4 regions of the Rhizobium sp. 01T437 genome follow, and region 1 is predicted to be linked to each of the others. Evidence: predicted binding sites of a transcription regulator. Region 1 holds the regulator's gene; each other region holds the start of a gene.

Region 1 (4,204 bases):
CTTCGCCGGCCTGCCGCGTTCGGCACCGCTGGTCGGTGGTCTGGTGCTGACCCTGATGACACTGCCGACGATCATCATCGCGACGCGTGCGGCTCTGCGCGCCGTGCCGCCGTCGATCCGCGCGGCTGCCCTCGGCCTCGGCGCCTCGAAGATGCAGATGGTGTTTCACCACGTGCTGCCGCTTGCAATGCCCGGCATCCTGACCGGCACGATCATCGGCCTTGCCCATGCACTCGGCGAAACTGCGCCGCTGCTGCTGATCGGCATGGTCGCCTTCGTCGCCCAGGCGCCGAGCAGTCCACTCGATCCCTCCACGGCACTTCCGGTTCAGGTCTACATGTGGGCCAACGAAGCCGAGCGCGCATTCGTGGAAAGAACCTCGGGTGCCATTATCGTCCTGCTCCTGTTCCTGATCGTCATGAACATGGGAGCTATCCTCTTGCGTCGTCGCTTTGAGCGCCGCTGGTAAACGGAGTAGAGATCATGAACATGTTGACGGAAGCCGCAGTTGAGAAGGCGCTGGACCAGAAAATGAGCAACGTCCCGTATAAGATGATCGGACAGGATGTCTCCGTTTATTACGGCGAGAAGCGCGCGCTTTTCGATGTCAATCTGAACGTCCGCGAAAACACCGTGACCGCCCTGATCGGCCCGTCGGGCTGCGGCAAGTCCACCTTCCTGCGGTCGCTGAACCGCATGAACGACACGATCGACGGTTGCCGGGTCACCGGCAAGATCACGCTCGACAGCGATGATATCTACGATCCTGACATCGACGTCGTCGAACTCCGCGCCCGTGTCGGCATGGTGTTCCAGAAGCCGAATCCGTTCCCGAAGACGATTTATGAAAACGTTTCTTACGGCCCGCGCATCCATGGCCTTGCCAAGTCCAAGGCCGACCTGGACCAGATCGTTGAGACGAGCCTGCAGCGCGCCGGCCTCTGGAATGAGGTGAAGGATCGCGTGCATGAATCCGGCACCGGCCTTTCCGGCGGTCAGCAGCAGCGTCTGTGCATCGCACGCGCCGTTGCCGTCAGCCCGGAAGTCATCCTGATGGACGAGCCCTGCTCGGCGCTCGACCCGATCGCGACTGCCAAGGTCGAAGAGCTGATCCACGAGCTGCGTGAAAACTACACCATCGTCATCGTGACGCATTCCATGCAGCAGGCCGCGCGCGTATCACAGCGTACGGCCATGTTCCACCTCGGCAACCTGGTCGAGGAAAACGATACCGACAAGATGTTCACCAATCCGGACGATCCGCGCACCCAGGATTATATCATGGGCCGGTTCGGCTGATTTTGGCGATGTGAAGCCTTCCCGATTTTCGAGGACAAAGCCCCATGGCATCGACACATATTTTTTCCGCTTACGATGACGATCTGAAATTCCTGTCCCGGCGCATTTCCGAGATGGGTGGTCTTGCCGAACAGATGGTCGGCGAGGCCGTCCGTGCGCTTGTCAACGGTGACACTGCGCTCGCCCAGAAGGTCATTTCCGATGACGTGATCCTTGATCACGCGGAACGCGAAATCAACGACAAGGCGATCGTCACGATTGCTCGTCGCCAGCCGATGGCCTCCGACCTTCGCGAGATCATGGGTTCGATCCGCATCGCCGCCGACCTCGAGCGCGTCGGCGACCTTGGCAAGAACACCGCAAAGCGCGTCATCGCCGTCCAGAGCACCGGCGTTCCGCGCAAGCTCGCCCGCGGTCTCGAGCATCTCTCCGAACTGGCGCTCGTCCAGCTCAAGGAAGTGCTCGATGTCTATACGACGCGTTCCGCTGATAAGGCCAAGTCCATCCGCGAGCGCGACGATGAGATCGACGCGATGTACACCTCGCTGTTCCGCGAACTCCTCACCTACATGATGGAAGATCCGCGCAACATCACGAGCTGCACGCATCTTCTCTTCTGCGCCAAGAACATCGAGCGTATCGGCGACCATGCGACCAACATCGCAGAAACGATCTACTACATGGCAACCGGCGCCCAGCCGGAGGGCGAGCGTCCGAAGGACGATAGCTCCAATACCGTTGGTGCGGTGACGGAGTAATCCTGAACTGCCGATTGCATGCGCGCCCCGCGCGGGGGCGCGCAAAGGTGCAGCCAATTCCGAGTTCCTGCATGGTCCCTTGCTTAAATCACCCCCGGTTTAAGGATCATGCATTAGGAGACTGACACGCATGATCCCAAGAGTTGCAGTTGTTGAAGATGAAGAGGCGCTGAGCGTGCTTCTCCGCTACAACCTCGAGGCTGAAGGTTTCGAGGTGGATACGATCCTCCGTGGCGACGAGGCCGAAATCCGGCTTCAGGAGCGCACCCCGGACCTGCTCATCCTTGACTGGATGCTGCCGGGCGTTTCCGGTATCGAGCTCTGCCGCCGGCTGCGCATGCGGCCGGAAACCGAGCGTCTGCCGATCATCATGCTGACGGCCCGCGGCGAAGAAAGCGAGCGTGTTCGCGGTCTTTCGACCGGCGCGGACGACTATGTCGTCAAGCCCTTCTCCACGCCGGAACTCGTCGCCCGCGTCAAGGCGATGCTGCGCCGCGCCCGCCCGGAAGTTCTCTCCACCGTTCTGAAGTGTGGTGATATCGAGCTCGATCGCGAAACGCATCGCGTTCATCGCAAGAGCCGCGAAGTCCGCCTCGGCCCGACCGAATTCCGCCTGCTCGAATTCCTGATGTCGTCGCCGGGCAGGGTCTTCTCCCGCTCGCAGCTTCTGGATGGCGTCTGGGGCCACGATATCTACGTGGACGAACGTACTGTCGACGTCCATGTCGGCCGCCTGCGTAAGGCGCTGAACTTCTCCAACATGCAGGATGTCATCCGCACCGTCCGCGGCGCGGGATATTCCATGGAAGCTTAATCCGAGTGATCGGAGGTCCAGACGGGTCGCTCGCTTGCCGGGCGGCCCGTTTGTCTATCTGGCACCCCGAGCTTCTTATGAAAGCCGACACCAGGCGCCGAAAGCGGACCTCGAGAGAACCTGCTTTCTACAGACGAATGCGTGCGAGAACTCGATCAAGAGCCTTTTGCAGAGCCGCAGTGCCGCCGAACTCGCGAAAGTCTTCGAGCACCTGTTCATTCAATCCGCCCTTGGTCGAATGCTCGCCGATGAGTTCATCAAAACTCGCGACAGGTTTTGAACGGGCAGCATGGGCGAGGCCGGAAAACAATTGACGGAGGTAGGCGTCGCCAGCCGTTCCCGAAAGCCCCTGGCTCTGCAGCCAGGTCGACGTCTCGTCCAGGATGCCGAAATAGGTGGCCATCAGGCAGCTCGCCACCGCGAGAAGTTCGAACTCAAGTTTGTTTTCAACCTGGATCGCCGTTCCGAGCGCCGAAAAGAGGGCGTGGGAAACCTCGTCGAGCGGGTAGATCGCGGTCGCGCCCTGAAGATCTGCGACGAACGGAAGTGGAATTGCCAGGCTCAGGCGAACTGGTTGATCGATCCACGCCAGCAGTTGATCCATTGGCGTGGCCGCGACAAAGCTGATGACATGGTGACCCGGCCGAAATCGGAGCGAGCGGATCACCTCCTCGGCAATTTGCGGCCTCACTGCCACAAATACGAGATCGGATCGGTCGAGAACATCCTGGTTGCCCAAAGCGATCGACACATTCCGGTTTGCCGCCGCAAGGCGGGCGGCGACGCTCGCGCTGCGCGGTGACAGCACGATCGGTGTGTCGCGAAACGCTGTCTTGCTCAATCCGGTGACGACGGCCTCGGTAATCGTGCCCGTCCCGACGAACCCCATTGTCATCCGCTTTGGATCGATCTCCATTGGCACCCCTGAGCGACTGTTTGCGCCGTGCTACTCCACGAGAATACCGCATCTGTATCAGAAAATCGCGTTACAGCGCCATGACCACCGTTCCATACCGGTCTAGGGCTGAAACGCATCGGTGGCGTTGGGCCACATAAGTTCGCATCGTCAGGCATGGTGAACGGCAGGCAGAGATCGGCCTCCGGCAGATCGTGGTCAGGAGCCGTTTTCCAGCCCTCCTGTGCCGGCTAAAAAAATACGCCCCTCTGCGCGTCAGCGAAGAGGGGCGGCGGATGCTGCATTTGTTGAGAAGGTGCGGGTCAGGCGACCCGGACAGCCTTGCGGCGTTCGCTGACCGGCTGGTAGGCGAGGCGCTGGTGATAGTTGCAATAGGGCGAGGAATCCGGGGAGTCGCAACCGCAGAAGTAGAAGTCG
Region 2 (4,204 bases), on a different contig from region 1:
TTGAAGCCGAGGTTTTCGAGTAGAGGCACGCGGCGCGACAGCGGCAGCTGCTCGCCGGAATGGAAGATCTTCAGCGACAGGATGCGGCCGCGTTCATCGTCCTGGCGATAGTAGAATTCGATGCGGATCGGCTCGCCGGCGGCGCATGCGGCGATGTCGGGCAGATCGCCGACCGCTTCATCCGGCGTGAAGGCTTCCTGGAAGGCGTTGCTGACGCCGAGCTTCGGCGCCTTGGGACCGGCGAGCATCTCGAAGCGGCTGTCCCAGCGCGCGGTGATCTGGCGGATCGTCTCTTCGAGCTTGGCCTGATGGATGCGTGGCGTCTTACCGCCCGAGCGGCCGATGATGAAGTGAACGCGTGCCACGCCGCCTTCCGGGAAGGCCGGATAATAGGCGGAAACGCGGCCGTCATAGACGGTTTTCAGATAGGCGCCGATGCGTTCACGCACGATCGAGTCATATTCCTCGCGCGGTACGAAGATGATGACCGAGACGAAACGGTCGAAATGGTCGATGCGCGGCAGCACCCGCACGCGCGGGCGATCGGCGAGGTCATTGATCTGTTCTGCAAAGGTCGCGAGCAGGGGGGTATCGATCTGGAAGAGATCGTCACGCGGATAGGATTCCAGGGTGTTGTCGAGCATGCGGCCCGAGTGGCTCATCGGGTCGAAGCCGAAATGCTCCTTCACTTTTTCGATCTTGGACCGCAGCAGCGGAATTTCAGAGGCCGAAGAGGTGTAGGCAGTCGAGGTGAACAGGCCGACAATGCGCAACTCGCCTGTCACGTTGCCTTGCGCGTCGAAGCGCTTGACGCCGACATAATCCATATAGGCACGGCGGTGGACAATGGATTTCACATTAGCCTTTGTGACGATCAGGAAATCGGGACCATCGAGGAAGGCGAGAATTTCCGGCGTCGTCGTCACGGCGTCCTTGCCGGTGCGCAGAACAAGAACCTCGGGATTGGAGAGAATGCCGAGGCCTGTTCCCTTGTCGCGTTCGACCTTGGAATCGGGACCCTTGCCGGAATAGACGTAGTCGCGCATGCCGAGGAAGGTGAAGTTCTCGTCGCGCAGCCAGGTCAGGAATGCGATCGCCTCGTCGCGGTCGGCCTTCTTGCGGCTGGCGTTGTAATTCGAAAGCTCTGAAATCACCTCATCGACGCGGGCAACCATCGGCTTCCAGTCGGAAACGGCAAGCTCTACCTGCTCGAGCACTGCCTTGATCCGCTTGATCAGGTCGGCGGCCTGGGAGGGGCTCAGCGGCGAAATGTGAAGCTGGATGTGGCTCACCCGTTTTGCCGGGTCGCTCGGCGCATCGGCGGAATAGAGTTCCGGGGCCTTGCCGTCTTCCAAGATCAAGATCGGATGAACTGCCATGTAGATGTCGCGGTAGGTGCTGGTCACCTCACCCATGACGGATTCGTAGAGGAAGGGCTTATTGTGATCGGTCACCGAAAGGATGGAGATTGCAACGCCATCGGGCGTGACATCGGCGACCGTGTCGATGCTGACGCGCGGCACCTTACCGTTCCAGGCGCCGAGCTCGGCTGCCGAGTGTACGGCGGAAAGCGCAAGCATTTCTGGGGTGTAGAGTTCGAGATCGTCGCCGCTTGCACGGCCGAAGAGGATTTCGGGATCGAGATGGGGCTCGCCGGTCGCGGCCGCGATCTTGCGCGCGCTTTCGATCTGCTTTTCCCGTTTTGGATTGTTTCTGGTGGCCATGGATCATCCCCCCGATTGTTTTGATGTGGGCAAGGTAGCAGAAGGTTCTTCGAAAGAATCCTTAAAAGAGGGCTTCGAAAAGTAGTTTTCGTGCTTTTTTGGCTATGCTGGCGAGAGATTTCGAAAGCTTTTAGGTCGTTTTATGCCGATCGACGGCAAAATGACTTTATCCGGCTTTTCCGTCCCGCCGCACATTTCCACGCTCCCGTGAAGAATGGTTGACAGCGCCTCGTCAAAAAGATCATCAACGGCGGTCGAAATTCGGATTCGGATGCCATGTCGGAAAACGCAGCGGGCGCAGTCATCGTCATCTCCAGCCATGTCGTGCGGGGGTCGGTTGGCAACCGTGCCGCGGTCTTTGCGCTGGAAACGCTTGGCCATCAGGTCTGGGCGCTGCCGACGATCGTGCTGCCCTGGCATCCCGGTCATGGCCGTTCGACACGGCTGACCTTCGCCGAGGCCGATTTCGAGGCGGCGATCGACGACCTCATTCGTGCGCCGTGGATCGGCGAGGTCAAGGCCGTCTTGTCGGGCTACTTCGGCAACGCAGCCCAGGCCCGCTCCGTCGCGAAACTCGTCGCATCCTTGCGCGAGAAGAATCCGGAGCTGCTCTATGTCTGCGATCCGGTCATGGGTGATCTCGGCGGCCTCTACGTGCCGGAAGCGACAGCCGAGGCGATCCGTGACCATCTGATACCGCTTGCCTCGCTCGCAACGCCGAACCGATACGAACTTGCCTGGCTTTCAGGCGCGGCACTCGATGACAACAACGCGGTCATGGAGGCCGCACTTTCGCTCGGCCCCTCTCGCATGCTGGTCACATCGGCGGTGCCGATGATGGCGGGCGGCACCGGCAATCTCTATCTCTCCGGAAGGCATGCTCTGCTTGCCGAACACCGTGTCGTTGAAAACCCACCAAATGGGCTCGGCGACCTGCTTGCCGCCCTTTTTCTCTCTCGCCTGCTCTCGGGCATGGAGGATGAAAAGGCGCTGCAGCTGGCGACCGCCAGCGTGTTCGAGGTGCTGGCGCGCGCTGTCAAGCGCGGCAGCAACGAGCTGATGCTGGCAAGCGATGCCTCCAGTCTTTCGACGCCGATGGCAATGGTACAGATGCGTCACCTTGTTCATCCTGCGCAGCGGCGGAAAAAATAGGTCTCAGGCTTTTGCAGCGCAGCAGTTGATCTTGGCTCACGCGCGCGCTAATCCAGAGACATGATGAGCTTCCCCAACTCCCTGCTGGACGGTTATCGCAACTTCATGAGCGGGCGATATGCCGATGCCCGCGACCGGTATCGGCAGCTCGCGGAAAACGGACAGAACCCGACGACGCTCGTTATTGCCTGTTGCGACTCGCGCGCGGCTCCCGAACTGATATTCGATGCAGGGCCGGGCGAACTCTTCGTCATCCGCAACGTCGCCAACATGGTGCCGCCTTATGAACCTGACGGCCATTTCCATTCCACGTCGGCAGCGCTCGAATTCGCCGTGCAGGCTCTGAAGGTCAAGAATATCGTTGTCATGGGCCATGGCCGCTGCGGCGGTATTCGCGCAGCCCTCGATCCCGATGCCGAGCCTTTGTCATCCGGCGATTTCATCGGCCGGTGGATGTCGCTCGTTCGCCCTGCCGCCGAACAGATCGGCAGCAACGACGTCATGACGCCGGCCGAACGGCAGACTGCGCTGGAGCGGGTCTCCATCCGCAATTCGATCAACAATCTCAGATCGTTCCCTGATATCAAGGCGCTCGAGGAAGAGGGCAAGCTGGAGCTTCACGGCGCCTGGTTCGATATTTCGACTGGCGAGCTCTGGGTGATGGATTCTGAGACACTCGATTTTATCCGTCCCGAAATCTAGGGATAGACCGCTTTATCAGTTTTTTAAGATATTCCACTAGGCTGCGCTTGCAGGCAGCATATGCGCGTGGATTAGTCATGAATTTCGAAGTGCTGAAATTCAAGAATATCAGAAGGGCAGTACTGGCTGCCATTCTGCTGCCCTTCGTCTTCATGATCGCCGAAGGCGTGGTGTTGATCCGCTCCTCGCTCATGCAGTACCGCGCGCTCGAAAATGACCATCTCTTTGCCGATGTTCTTGCTCGCGGAGGATCGATTGCTGCCAATGAGATTCTGGCGGAACTCGTCGCGACGCGAACCTACATCAACAATCCGGACGGGATGACCAGGGCGGCCATGATGGAAAGGCGCAGCGCGCTCGACAGCGAACGCGCGCGTTTCAACGCCAGCCTCCCGCCCGTTGAAACGCTCGATCTCGGTCTGCAGTCACAGCTTTCCGATCTGCGCCTTGCTTACAGCCGTATCGTTGCAGCGCGTTCGGCGGTTGATCAAGGTTACTACGGCAAAGGCGGCAACCCCGTTCATATCTATGGTCAGGCCGGATTGAAGCAGCTCGGTCTCGTCTCGTCGCTTTCGTCAAGGATCCATGATCCTGTGTTGATGCGCAAATCCAGCGAGCTGATGAGT
Region 3 (4,204 bases), 360 kb from region 1:
AGACGTCGAGCGATTGCACACGTTCGATCGCCTCGGGAAGCACATCCGCATTCGCAAAGGCGGCGTGCAGATCGATCTTCGGCTTGGCCGCCAGCCCGGGGACGGATGTGCTGCCGACATGATGAAAGACCGGGCCGAGATCGGCGAGAAACGGCTCAAGCTCACCGACGATCTGACGGAAGAGAGACGGCCATTCCGGGTCATAGTCGACGACACGAATGGCCATTCTCGTTTCCTGTCCCGTTCAGACGATTTCCTTCAGGAAGCCATCCAGGATGTCGATCATCTTGCGCTCGGCTTCTTCCAGCGAGTCGCTGTTGTCGAGCTCCACGACATCGTAATCGCCGCGCACCGTCAGCGGGCCGCGGGCGAGGCGGGCCATGATGTCCTCATGCGTCTCGCGGCCGCGCGCTTCCAGGCGGTTGGCCAGCACTTCCGGGCGGGCCGTCACATTGATGACCTTCAGCCGCGGAAAGGCGGCCTGGAAACGGTGCAGCGCCGAGCGTGAACCATTCGCAACGACTATGTGGCCCTTGGAAAGTGCTACGGAAACCTCCCCCGGAATGGCGTATTTGAGACCATGCGCCTCCCACCAGACGGCAAAGGCGCCGGCCTGCTCCATCGATGCGAATCCGGCATCCGAAACGGCAAGATGATCTTCTCCGCCGGCAGCGCCGTCACGAGTGATGATACGGCGGGCAAAGTGCACGTCTTCCCGGCGATCGAAATGCCGGGCCGCAAGGTTCATCAGCGTGTCCTTGCCAGCTCCGCTCGGACCGACGACGACGACCATGATGCCGCGCTCGGCACCGGCGCCCGGATGGGGTTCGTGTGACATCATCATGCGACACGGCGTCCTTCACGCCAGACGGAACGCGTCACCGGCACGCCGTGCGAACGGTGAACGCGGACGAGATCGGCACGCAGGCCGGTTTCGATGCGGCCGCGATCGTTGAGGCTGACGGTGCGCGCCGGCGTTGCCGTCACCATTGCAATTGCCTTCGACAACGTAATGCCCTCAACCTCGTCGGCAAGAATGAAGGGCGCATGCAGCAGGCTGAGCGGCACATAGTCGGACGAAAGCACGTCGAGAACGCCGAGCTGCGCCAGATCACGCGCGGCGATATTGCCGGAGTGCGATTTGCCGCGCACGATGTTCGGCGCGCCCATCAGAACGCTCATGCCGTTTTCATGCGACAGCCGGGCTGCGTCGACGCTGGTCGGGAATTCGGCCAGGCGCACGCCGTTTTCAATCGCCTCATCGACATGGGCGGATGTGGCGTCGTCATGGCTCGCAACTGTGATGCCGCGTTCGGCGCAGACCTTGGAGATCGCGTCGCGATTTGGCGTCGAATTGCGATCGGACTCGGCGATACGTCTGGCGCAGAAGCGGGCGAACTCCTCATCGGAAAGACCGCGCTTCTTCTGATAGTAAAAGATGTACTGGTCCATTGTCTGGAACTGGCGCTGGCCAGGCGCATGGTCCATCAGCGAGACGAGACGGACATAAGGGTCGTTTTCGAAATCGGCGAAGTGCTGCAGCACGTTGTCGGCTGAAACTTCGCAACGCAGATGGATGAGATGCTCGGCGCGCAGGCGCCCTTCCTTTTCGGCGGATTGGATGGCGTCGGCCATCTCGCGCATCTCGCCATGCTCGAAGCCGCCGTCTTCGTCAGCACCCATGCGCAGGCAGTCGAAGACCGTGGTGATGCCTGAGGTGACGATCTGCGCGTCATGGGCCTGGATGGCCGCCGTCTTGTTCCAGCGGATACCCGGACGCGGCGAATAGTGGCCTTCCAGATGGTCCGTGTGCAGCTCGACGAGGCCGGGAATGATGTAGTCACCCTCGAAATCTTCGCCGGCTACCGAGTTGCCTTCCGAAATATCGGCGATCTTGCCGTCGCGGATCAGAATAGAGCCCGAAAGAATATCGTCCTCGAGAACGATGCGGGCGTTTGAAAGAACGGTTTCTTTGCTCATGTCGGAAAATCTTTCAGCTTTTGGCGCCAGCAAGCGGCAGCCATGTGTGGACTTTGAAAGGCGCGCCGCGCGCCTCCTCGCTAAAGACGGCAAGGCCGGAAATGCGAAGCGGCCTGCCGGTGAAACCTGCGAAACGCTCCGTCAGGATCGCCTTCATCACTTCCGCGCGCTCTTCCGGCACCTGCCCGGTCAGCGTCATGTGGAAGCCGAAGTCATCCATGACATATGGATAGCCCCAGCGCATGAGATTATTACGCTGGCTCTCAGAGAGCCTTTCCGGTTTGCGCCTGATAATATCGGCCTCGGAAAGTGCCGCCCGGAATGGCTCGAAAGACTTTACCACCTTTGCCGCGAAATCCTGAAGCGGTTGGTGCAGCGAACCTGGCACAAGAGCAAAGAAGCGACCAAGCTGGCCAAGCACCAGCTCCGGGATTTCAAAGGCCGGCGTATTGGCGGCGAAATCTTCGACGACCGCCATTAGGTCCTTTTCGGTCACGGAGGAGGCAAGCTCGAAGGGTGCCTTGATCGTCGCATGGAAGCCATAGCGGCGCGGATCGGCCGTCAGTTCGAATTGTTCTCCAGCCGGCAGCGTCTCGTATTCGGGCGCAGGATAGGTCTCGTCGGTAAAGGCATCACGGCCGAGCCAGACGGAGGCCGCATCCGTCAGGGGATCATCCTTGGACGGCGAAAAATAGAGAGCGTAGCGCAAGGCTTTTATCCTGGAGATCGTCCGAACGGGGAGGGCAATGTGCAGTGATTTGGCGGCGAACCGCAAGCACGCTCCGGCTAAAAGATTTCCATGACAGAATGATGATGACGGCAGGGCCGTCATCATCTTTTACTTGGGCTCAGTGACCGGCCTGGGTGCCCATCAGGCGATGGCGCAGCGCGTTCGATGCGGCGTCGAACAGAAAGACGACGATCAGGATCAGGATGACCATGTAGGCGACGTTTTCCCAGTTGGAATTGGTGCGCATGGCCTCCCAGAGCTTGAGACCGATACCGCCGGCGCCGACGGCGCCAATGATCGTCGCGCCGCGTACGTTTGATTCCCACTGGTAGAGCGTCTGACCGACGATAACAGGAACGATCTGCGGCATGATGCCGTACCGATGAACGAGTACGGTCGAGGCGCCTGTCGATTTCACGCCTTCACGCGGCTTGTTGTCGATGTTCTCAAGGCCTTCCGAATAGAGCTTTCCGAGCGTGCCGGTCTCCGTGAGGAAGATGGCGCCGGAACCGGCGAGCGGACCCGGACCGAAGGCGCGGGTCAGGAAGAGGGCCCAGATCAGCATGTCGACCGAGCGCAGGAAATCAAAGGACCGTTTCAGAGCCTGATTGAGGAACCTGTTTGGCGTGATGTTACGCGCCGCCATGAAGGCGAGCGGGAAAGCCGCGAGCGAGCCGAGCAGCGTGCCGAGGAAGGCCATCACGATGGTCTGGAAGAGCTTGGTCCAGACGTCGCCATGCTGCCATTCGCTATTGTTCCAGATATTATCGAAGGCGAGTGACAGGTTCGACTGGTCGGGATGGATGCGGGGGCCGGAAACGATAAGGCTGATGACTTCGCTTGCCGGCTTGTCGAAGAAGGGCGACTGCGTGTCGAAGACAAAGTTCGCCCAGCCGATGAAGCGCTTGCGCACCTTCACGCGATCGACCGAGATGCTGACATCACCGGCAAAGCCAAGATCGGCGAGCACGTTATCGTCATAGACCGTCATCCAGTTCGGAACCGGACCGACGACCTTCGGCGCGCCACTGGTAACGTCGACCGGCACCGTGACGCCATGGGCCGTGATCACCGTCTGGCTCTTGCTGACGGTCACCGTGCGGCCGCTGCCGCTGACGAGAACCGTGATGCTGCCATCGGCATTGGCCTTCACCCAGTCCGGATGCGGATCGTCGCCAAGCGGCGAAAAGCGCGGGTAACGTGTCTGGATGGTGCCGTCATCCTCGAGACGGAATTCCGGCTGCACATCGTAGCTGATCCACTGGCTCATATAGATGCCGAAGCGTTCCCAATGGGCTTCGGCGATGACTTTCGGCAGGTCGAAGAACCAGACGGCGTAGCTGCCGTAGAGGATCGTCGCGAGAACGATCAGCAGGCCACCGAAACGCTGGCGAAAGGACCGGTGGAAATATTCCGGATAGCGCGTTTCGATCTCATGCATGCGGTTTGCGTCGATTACCGTCATGGCGGCCTCAATGTTGCAGGAGGAAGGCG
Region 4 (4,204 bases), on a different contig from region 1:
AGGACTATAGCGGCGAGCCGCTCGTCTCCTTCTCGGCCGAGGAGGCGCATGAGCTGGGCCTCAAGATCGGCGATATCGTCACCGTCAACGTTCTCGGCCGCAACATCACCGCCAAAATTGCCAATCTGCGGCGGGTCGAATGGGAATCGCTGTCGATCAATTTTGTCATGGTGTTCTCGCCGAACACCTTTCGCGGCGCTCCGCATGCATGGTTGGCGACACTGACAGATCCCGCATCGACCGAGACTGAAGACGCCGCGATCCTGAAATCGGTGACCAACGCCTATCCGACGATCACAAGCGTCCGCGTCAAGGACGCGATCGATATCGTCAACCAGCTGGTTGGCGAGCTTGCGACTGCGATCCGCGCCGCAGCTTCCGTTGCACTCATCGCCTCCGTCCTCGTGCTGGCTGGCGCACTTGCCGCCGGCAACAGGGCACGCACGCATGATGCGGTGGTGCTGAAAACGCTCGGTGCGACGAGAACCATGCTGATCCGCGCCTTCAGCTATGAATATCTCATCCTAGGTGTTGCCACCGCCATTTTCGCGCTTTTTGCCGGCAGTGTGGCTGCCTGGTTCATCGTCAGCCGCATCATGCGCCTGCCCTCCAGCTTCATGCCTGATGTCGCAGGTCTCACCCTTGTCACAGCCCTAGTATTGACCGTCGGTATCGGCCTAATCGGCACCTGGCGTATCCTCGGACAGAAGGCAGCACCCGTTTTGCGCGAGCTGTAACGGGCGAGGGCCCCAAATCCCTTCACCTTACGGCGATTTAACCGAACGGCAGATTGCAAAGGCCTTGTTTGAATTGAACGAAAGCCTCATATTGTCAGCAGGCATGCTGGAAGCTCCGCAGCGGCGCCCGGGTCGTAAACCCGACACCGTATTTCCATCGGAGCTTGTAAGAGGAAACTATGGCTGATCTCCGTAACTATCAAAGCCGCGCACAAGCCGGCGAAGTGATTGATCAAGGCCTCCGCGCTTATATGCTCAAGGTCTACAACCTGATGGCGCTGGGTCTGGCGATCACTGGTGTGGCCGCCTATCTGTCATTCCAGTTCGCTTTCGCCAATGGCGAGCTAACTGCATTCGGTCAGGCGATTTATGCAAGCCCGCTTCGCTGGGTTGTCATTCTTGCGCCGCTTGCTGCCGTGTTCTTCCTGAGCTTCCGTATTAACCAGATGAGCGTGGCTGCAGCGCAGACCACTTTCTGGGTCTATTCCGCACTGGTCGGGTTGTCGCTATCGTCAATCTTCATAATTTATACCGGCCAGAGCATCGTACAGACCTTCTTCGTGACGGCCGCCTCCTTCGGTGCGCTGTCGCTTTACGGCTACACGACCAAGCGCAACCTGTCGGCAATGGGTTCGTTCCTGATCATGGGTCTCTTCGGCCTGATCATCGCTTCGATCGTCAACATCTTCCTGGCTTCGTCCGCCGTGCAGTTCGCGATCTCCGCGATCGGCGTGCTGATCTTTGCAGGCCTCACCGCCTACGACACGCAGCGCATTAAGGAAATGTATTTCGAAGCAGACGGTTATGACGTCGCCGGCCGCAAGGCCATCATGGGCGCGCTGACGCTCTACCTCGACTTCATCAACCTCTTCATGTTCCTGCTGCAGTTCATGGGCAACCGTAAGTAAGCAGGCTGGACTGAAAAACGAAAAGGCGGCTTCGGCCGCCTTTTTTGTTGCGGGCAGTTCGCTGGAGTGCTTCAACGTAAGCCTTCATTCAACCGTGCCGATCGATCCGAAATGCTCCCTCTCCTGCGCGACGCCCTTCCTTCCGATCTTCCCGCCATTACTGAAATCTACCGCGAGTCCGTGCTGAACGGCATCTCGAGTTATGAACTCGTACCGCCAACCGAAGCGGAAATGACGGCTCGCTACTCTGCTATTCGCGAGCAGGGTTATCCCTACATCGCCGCGACAGCCGAGGACGGAACCCTGCTCGGCTATGCCTATGCCTCGGCATTCCGCACCCGTCCTGCCTATCGCTGGCTGGTCGAGGATTCGATTTATCTGGGCACGGAGGCGCGCGGCAAGGGTATCGGCAAGCTGCTCCTTGGAGAGCTGATTTCGCGCTGCACCGTCTCTGGCTTCCGCCAGATGACCGCCGTCATCGGCGGTGCAAGCCCGGCGTCTATCGCGCTTCACCGTTCACTGGGTTTTGAAGAGATCGGTCTGATGAAGGGTGCCGGTTACAAGCACGGCCGCTGGCTGGATACGATGCTGATGCAGCGAAGACTGGGCGAAGGAACGGAAACCCATCCTGACCTTGAGGCCTATCCGGGCACGCTGTTCAAGGGTTGATATCGCTTACTTGTCGACGAGCTTCAGCGACTTGTCGAACACCTTCAGGACCGGCCCAAGCTCGTGGCCGCGCTTCAGGATCATGCCGTTGAAGTTGACGACCGAATAGGCGCCCTGCTTGGCGGCAAGCTTCGGATTTTTTTCGATGCGGAAGAGCGGCATTTCGCCCGAACGCTTGAAGACGGAAAACACCGCCTTCTCGCCAGTATGGTCGATGGCATAGTCTTTCCACTCGCCTTCGCCCACCATTCGACCGTAGATCCACAAAATCTGGTCGAGCTCCCGCCGGTGAAATGTCACCGGCATCGGATCTTTGTTCTGTCTGTATTCCTTGAGATCAACGACGGTTGAAGAGCTATTGTCGACTGAGCGGCTTTCGCCGTGTCGCAAATCCGGCGTATCTGTCATCAGACTCCCAAGACCTCCACGTGTGACAGGAGAGTGACAGTTTGCCCGAGCCGCGGCAAATTGCAAGGGCACCGACTGTCACACTGGGGACGAAACCTGCTTTCTCCGGAGTGCCGCATTTCAGTCAAAACAGCGCCTCATTTCCAAGAGAACTATAGGCTCCAGTTTGGCGCCAGCGCGCCAAAGGGCCCGGCGGAGCGTATCGACCTTAACCCCAGCCCCGAATACGCTTGGCCGGGCCGCCTGGAATTCATCCGCAAGCGGATGAAATCCTTAGATATTTTTTCCTGCCATGACGACTGTTGCGCCGAGAATCGCTCCCGGATCACCGTTGTCCGTCACAGACTGCAAGAGAATCGCTGATCCCTCGAGATCGGGTTTTTCCATCACGCTGGCCGGCAGAGTGAGCGTCGTAGCCTTGCCATCCCACATGCCGACGGTCTCCACATCGGTCACGCTGTGGAGGTAGGAAATCTTCTGGCCGCTGTTTTCACCCTTCTCGACGTCGATCGTTTTTTCCTTGTCGAAATAGACGATCACCACATTGGCCTTGCCCTGGCCGGCGCCGAGCTTGATCTCTAATTGGTCGCCGCTCATGCGAGCGCTGACAGGCACGGTCAGGCCTTTGCCCTCGTTGGCATAGCCGTTTATCTTGCCGTTGATGCCGGCAAGATCGGCGCCTGCGAGATGGTCACGGCCATTGACGATTGCCTGCGGCGTATAGACGTTGCTGCGGCCCATCATGCGGGCATAGCCGTATTGCCGCTCGGTATTTTCCTTCGAGCTCAGCGTGTCGGCCCAGCCGAGATAATTCCAGTAGTCGACATGATAGGCGAGTGCGATGACATTGCCCTGGCTGACGAGCTTGCGGAATGCGGCATCGGCCGGCGGACAGGAGGCGCAGCCCTGCGCCGTGAACAGCTCAACGACGCCTTTCGGCGTACCATCTTCGGCCAGGAGCGGACTTGCAAAAGCAAGCCCGGCGATCAGTGGGATCATAAAACGCGGGGACATTCACCAGCACCTCTTTTCCAGGGTCGGCAGCGGTCCTGAACTGCCGGCTCTGAGATATGAACGTACGAATAATCCTTCCGGGTCCAAACGGAAAGTCACGAACGGGTGAGACGGAGCCCCAGGCGGATGGCGGCCGAAACACATCACCGTGAGCAGTGAAACAGCCTCGTTTTCCACAAAGAAAAACCGCCGGAAATTGCTCTCCGGCGGTCATTATCAGGCAAGTATCTTAACAATCAGGCTGCGAGATCGCGCAGAACCGTCTGCAGGATGCCGCCATTGTTGAGGTAGACGACCTCGTCCAGCGTGTCGACGCGCGACACCAGCGGAACATCCTTCACCGTGCCGTCGGCATAGGTGATCTTGGCGATCTTCTTTTCGCGCGGCTTGATGTTTTCGAGGCCCTCGATGGTAACGAGTTCGTCGCCCTTAAGGTTGAGGCTCTGCCATGTCGTGCCCTCTTCGAAG

Evidence for each region. Region 1 encodes PhoB, which activates phosphate uptake and scavenging genes when phosphate is short. Its sites were predicted from a motif close to TGTCATNNANCTGTCAT; they were not measured.
Region 2: a site for PhoB is predicted at 1,932-1,948, ahead of AC1DM5_RS11330 (NAD-glutamate dehydrogenase). Genes of this name have one in related genera too.
Region 3: a site for PhoB is predicted at 2,780-2,796, ahead of AC1DM5_RS15500 (DUF1045 domain-containing protein). Genes of this name have one in related genera too.
Region 4: a site for PhoB is predicted at 2,745-2,761, ahead of AC1DM5_RS12280 (DUF2794 domain-containing protein). Genes of this name have one in related genera too.

Annotation. Positions count from the first base shown of each region.
Region 1 is NZ_JBFTPM010000006.1:131,042-135,245, reverse strand. Features, by position in the region: gene pstA (phosphate ABC transporter permease PstA) at 1-469, shown strand, start outside; gene pstB (phosphate ABC transporter ATP-binding protein PstB) at 484-1,299, shown strand; gene phoU (phosphate signaling complex protein PhoU) at 1,344-2,057, shown strand; gene phoB (phosphate regulon transcriptional regulator PhoB) at 2,188-2,871, shown strand; gene AC1DM5_RS13685 (pyrroline-5-carboxylate reductase) at 2,999-3,787, opposite strand; gene AC1DM5_RS13680 (GcrA family cell cycle regulator) at 4,090-4,204, opposite strand, start outside.
Region 2 is NZ_JBFTPM010000005.1:91,699-95,902, forward strand. Features, by position in the region: gene AC1DM5_RS11330 (NAD-glutamate dehydrogenase) at 1-1,724, opposite strand, end outside; gene pdxY (pyridoxal kinase PdxY) at 2,001-2,876, shown strand; gene AC1DM5_RS11340 (carbonic anhydrase) at 2,937-3,578, shown strand; gene AC1DM5_RS11345 (GGDEF domain-containing protein) at 3,671-4,204, shown strand, end outside.
Region 3 is NZ_JBFTPM010000006.1:486,600-490,803, reverse strand. Features, by position in the region: gene AC1DM5_RS15515 (GrpB family protein) at 1-226, opposite strand, end outside; gene phnN (phosphonate metabolism protein/1,5-bisphosphokinase (PRPP-forming) PhnN) at 245-838, opposite strand; gene AC1DM5_RS15505 (alpha-D-ribose 1-methylphosphonate 5-triphosphate diphosphatase) at 841-1,980, opposite strand; gene AC1DM5_RS15500 (DUF1045 domain-containing protein) at 1,994-2,689, opposite strand; gene phnE (phosphonate ABC transporter, permease protein PhnE) at 2,829-4,175, opposite strand; gene phnE (phosphonate ABC transporter, permease protein PhnE) at 4,183-4,204, opposite strand, start outside.
Region 4 is NZ_JBFTPM010000005.1:295,211-299,414, reverse strand. Features, by position in the region: gene AC1DM5_RS12295 (ABC transporter permease) at 1-737, shown strand, start outside; gene AC1DM5_RS12290 (Bax inhibitor-1/YccA family protein) at 917-1,645, shown strand; gene AC1DM5_RS12285 (N-acetyltransferase family protein) at 1,757-2,314, shown strand; gene AC1DM5_RS12280 (DUF2794 domain-containing protein) at 2,321-2,722, opposite strand; gene AC1DM5_RS12275 (DUF1223 domain-containing protein) at 2,996-3,736, opposite strand; gene acnA (aconitate hydratase AcnA) at 3,973-4,204, opposite strand, start outside.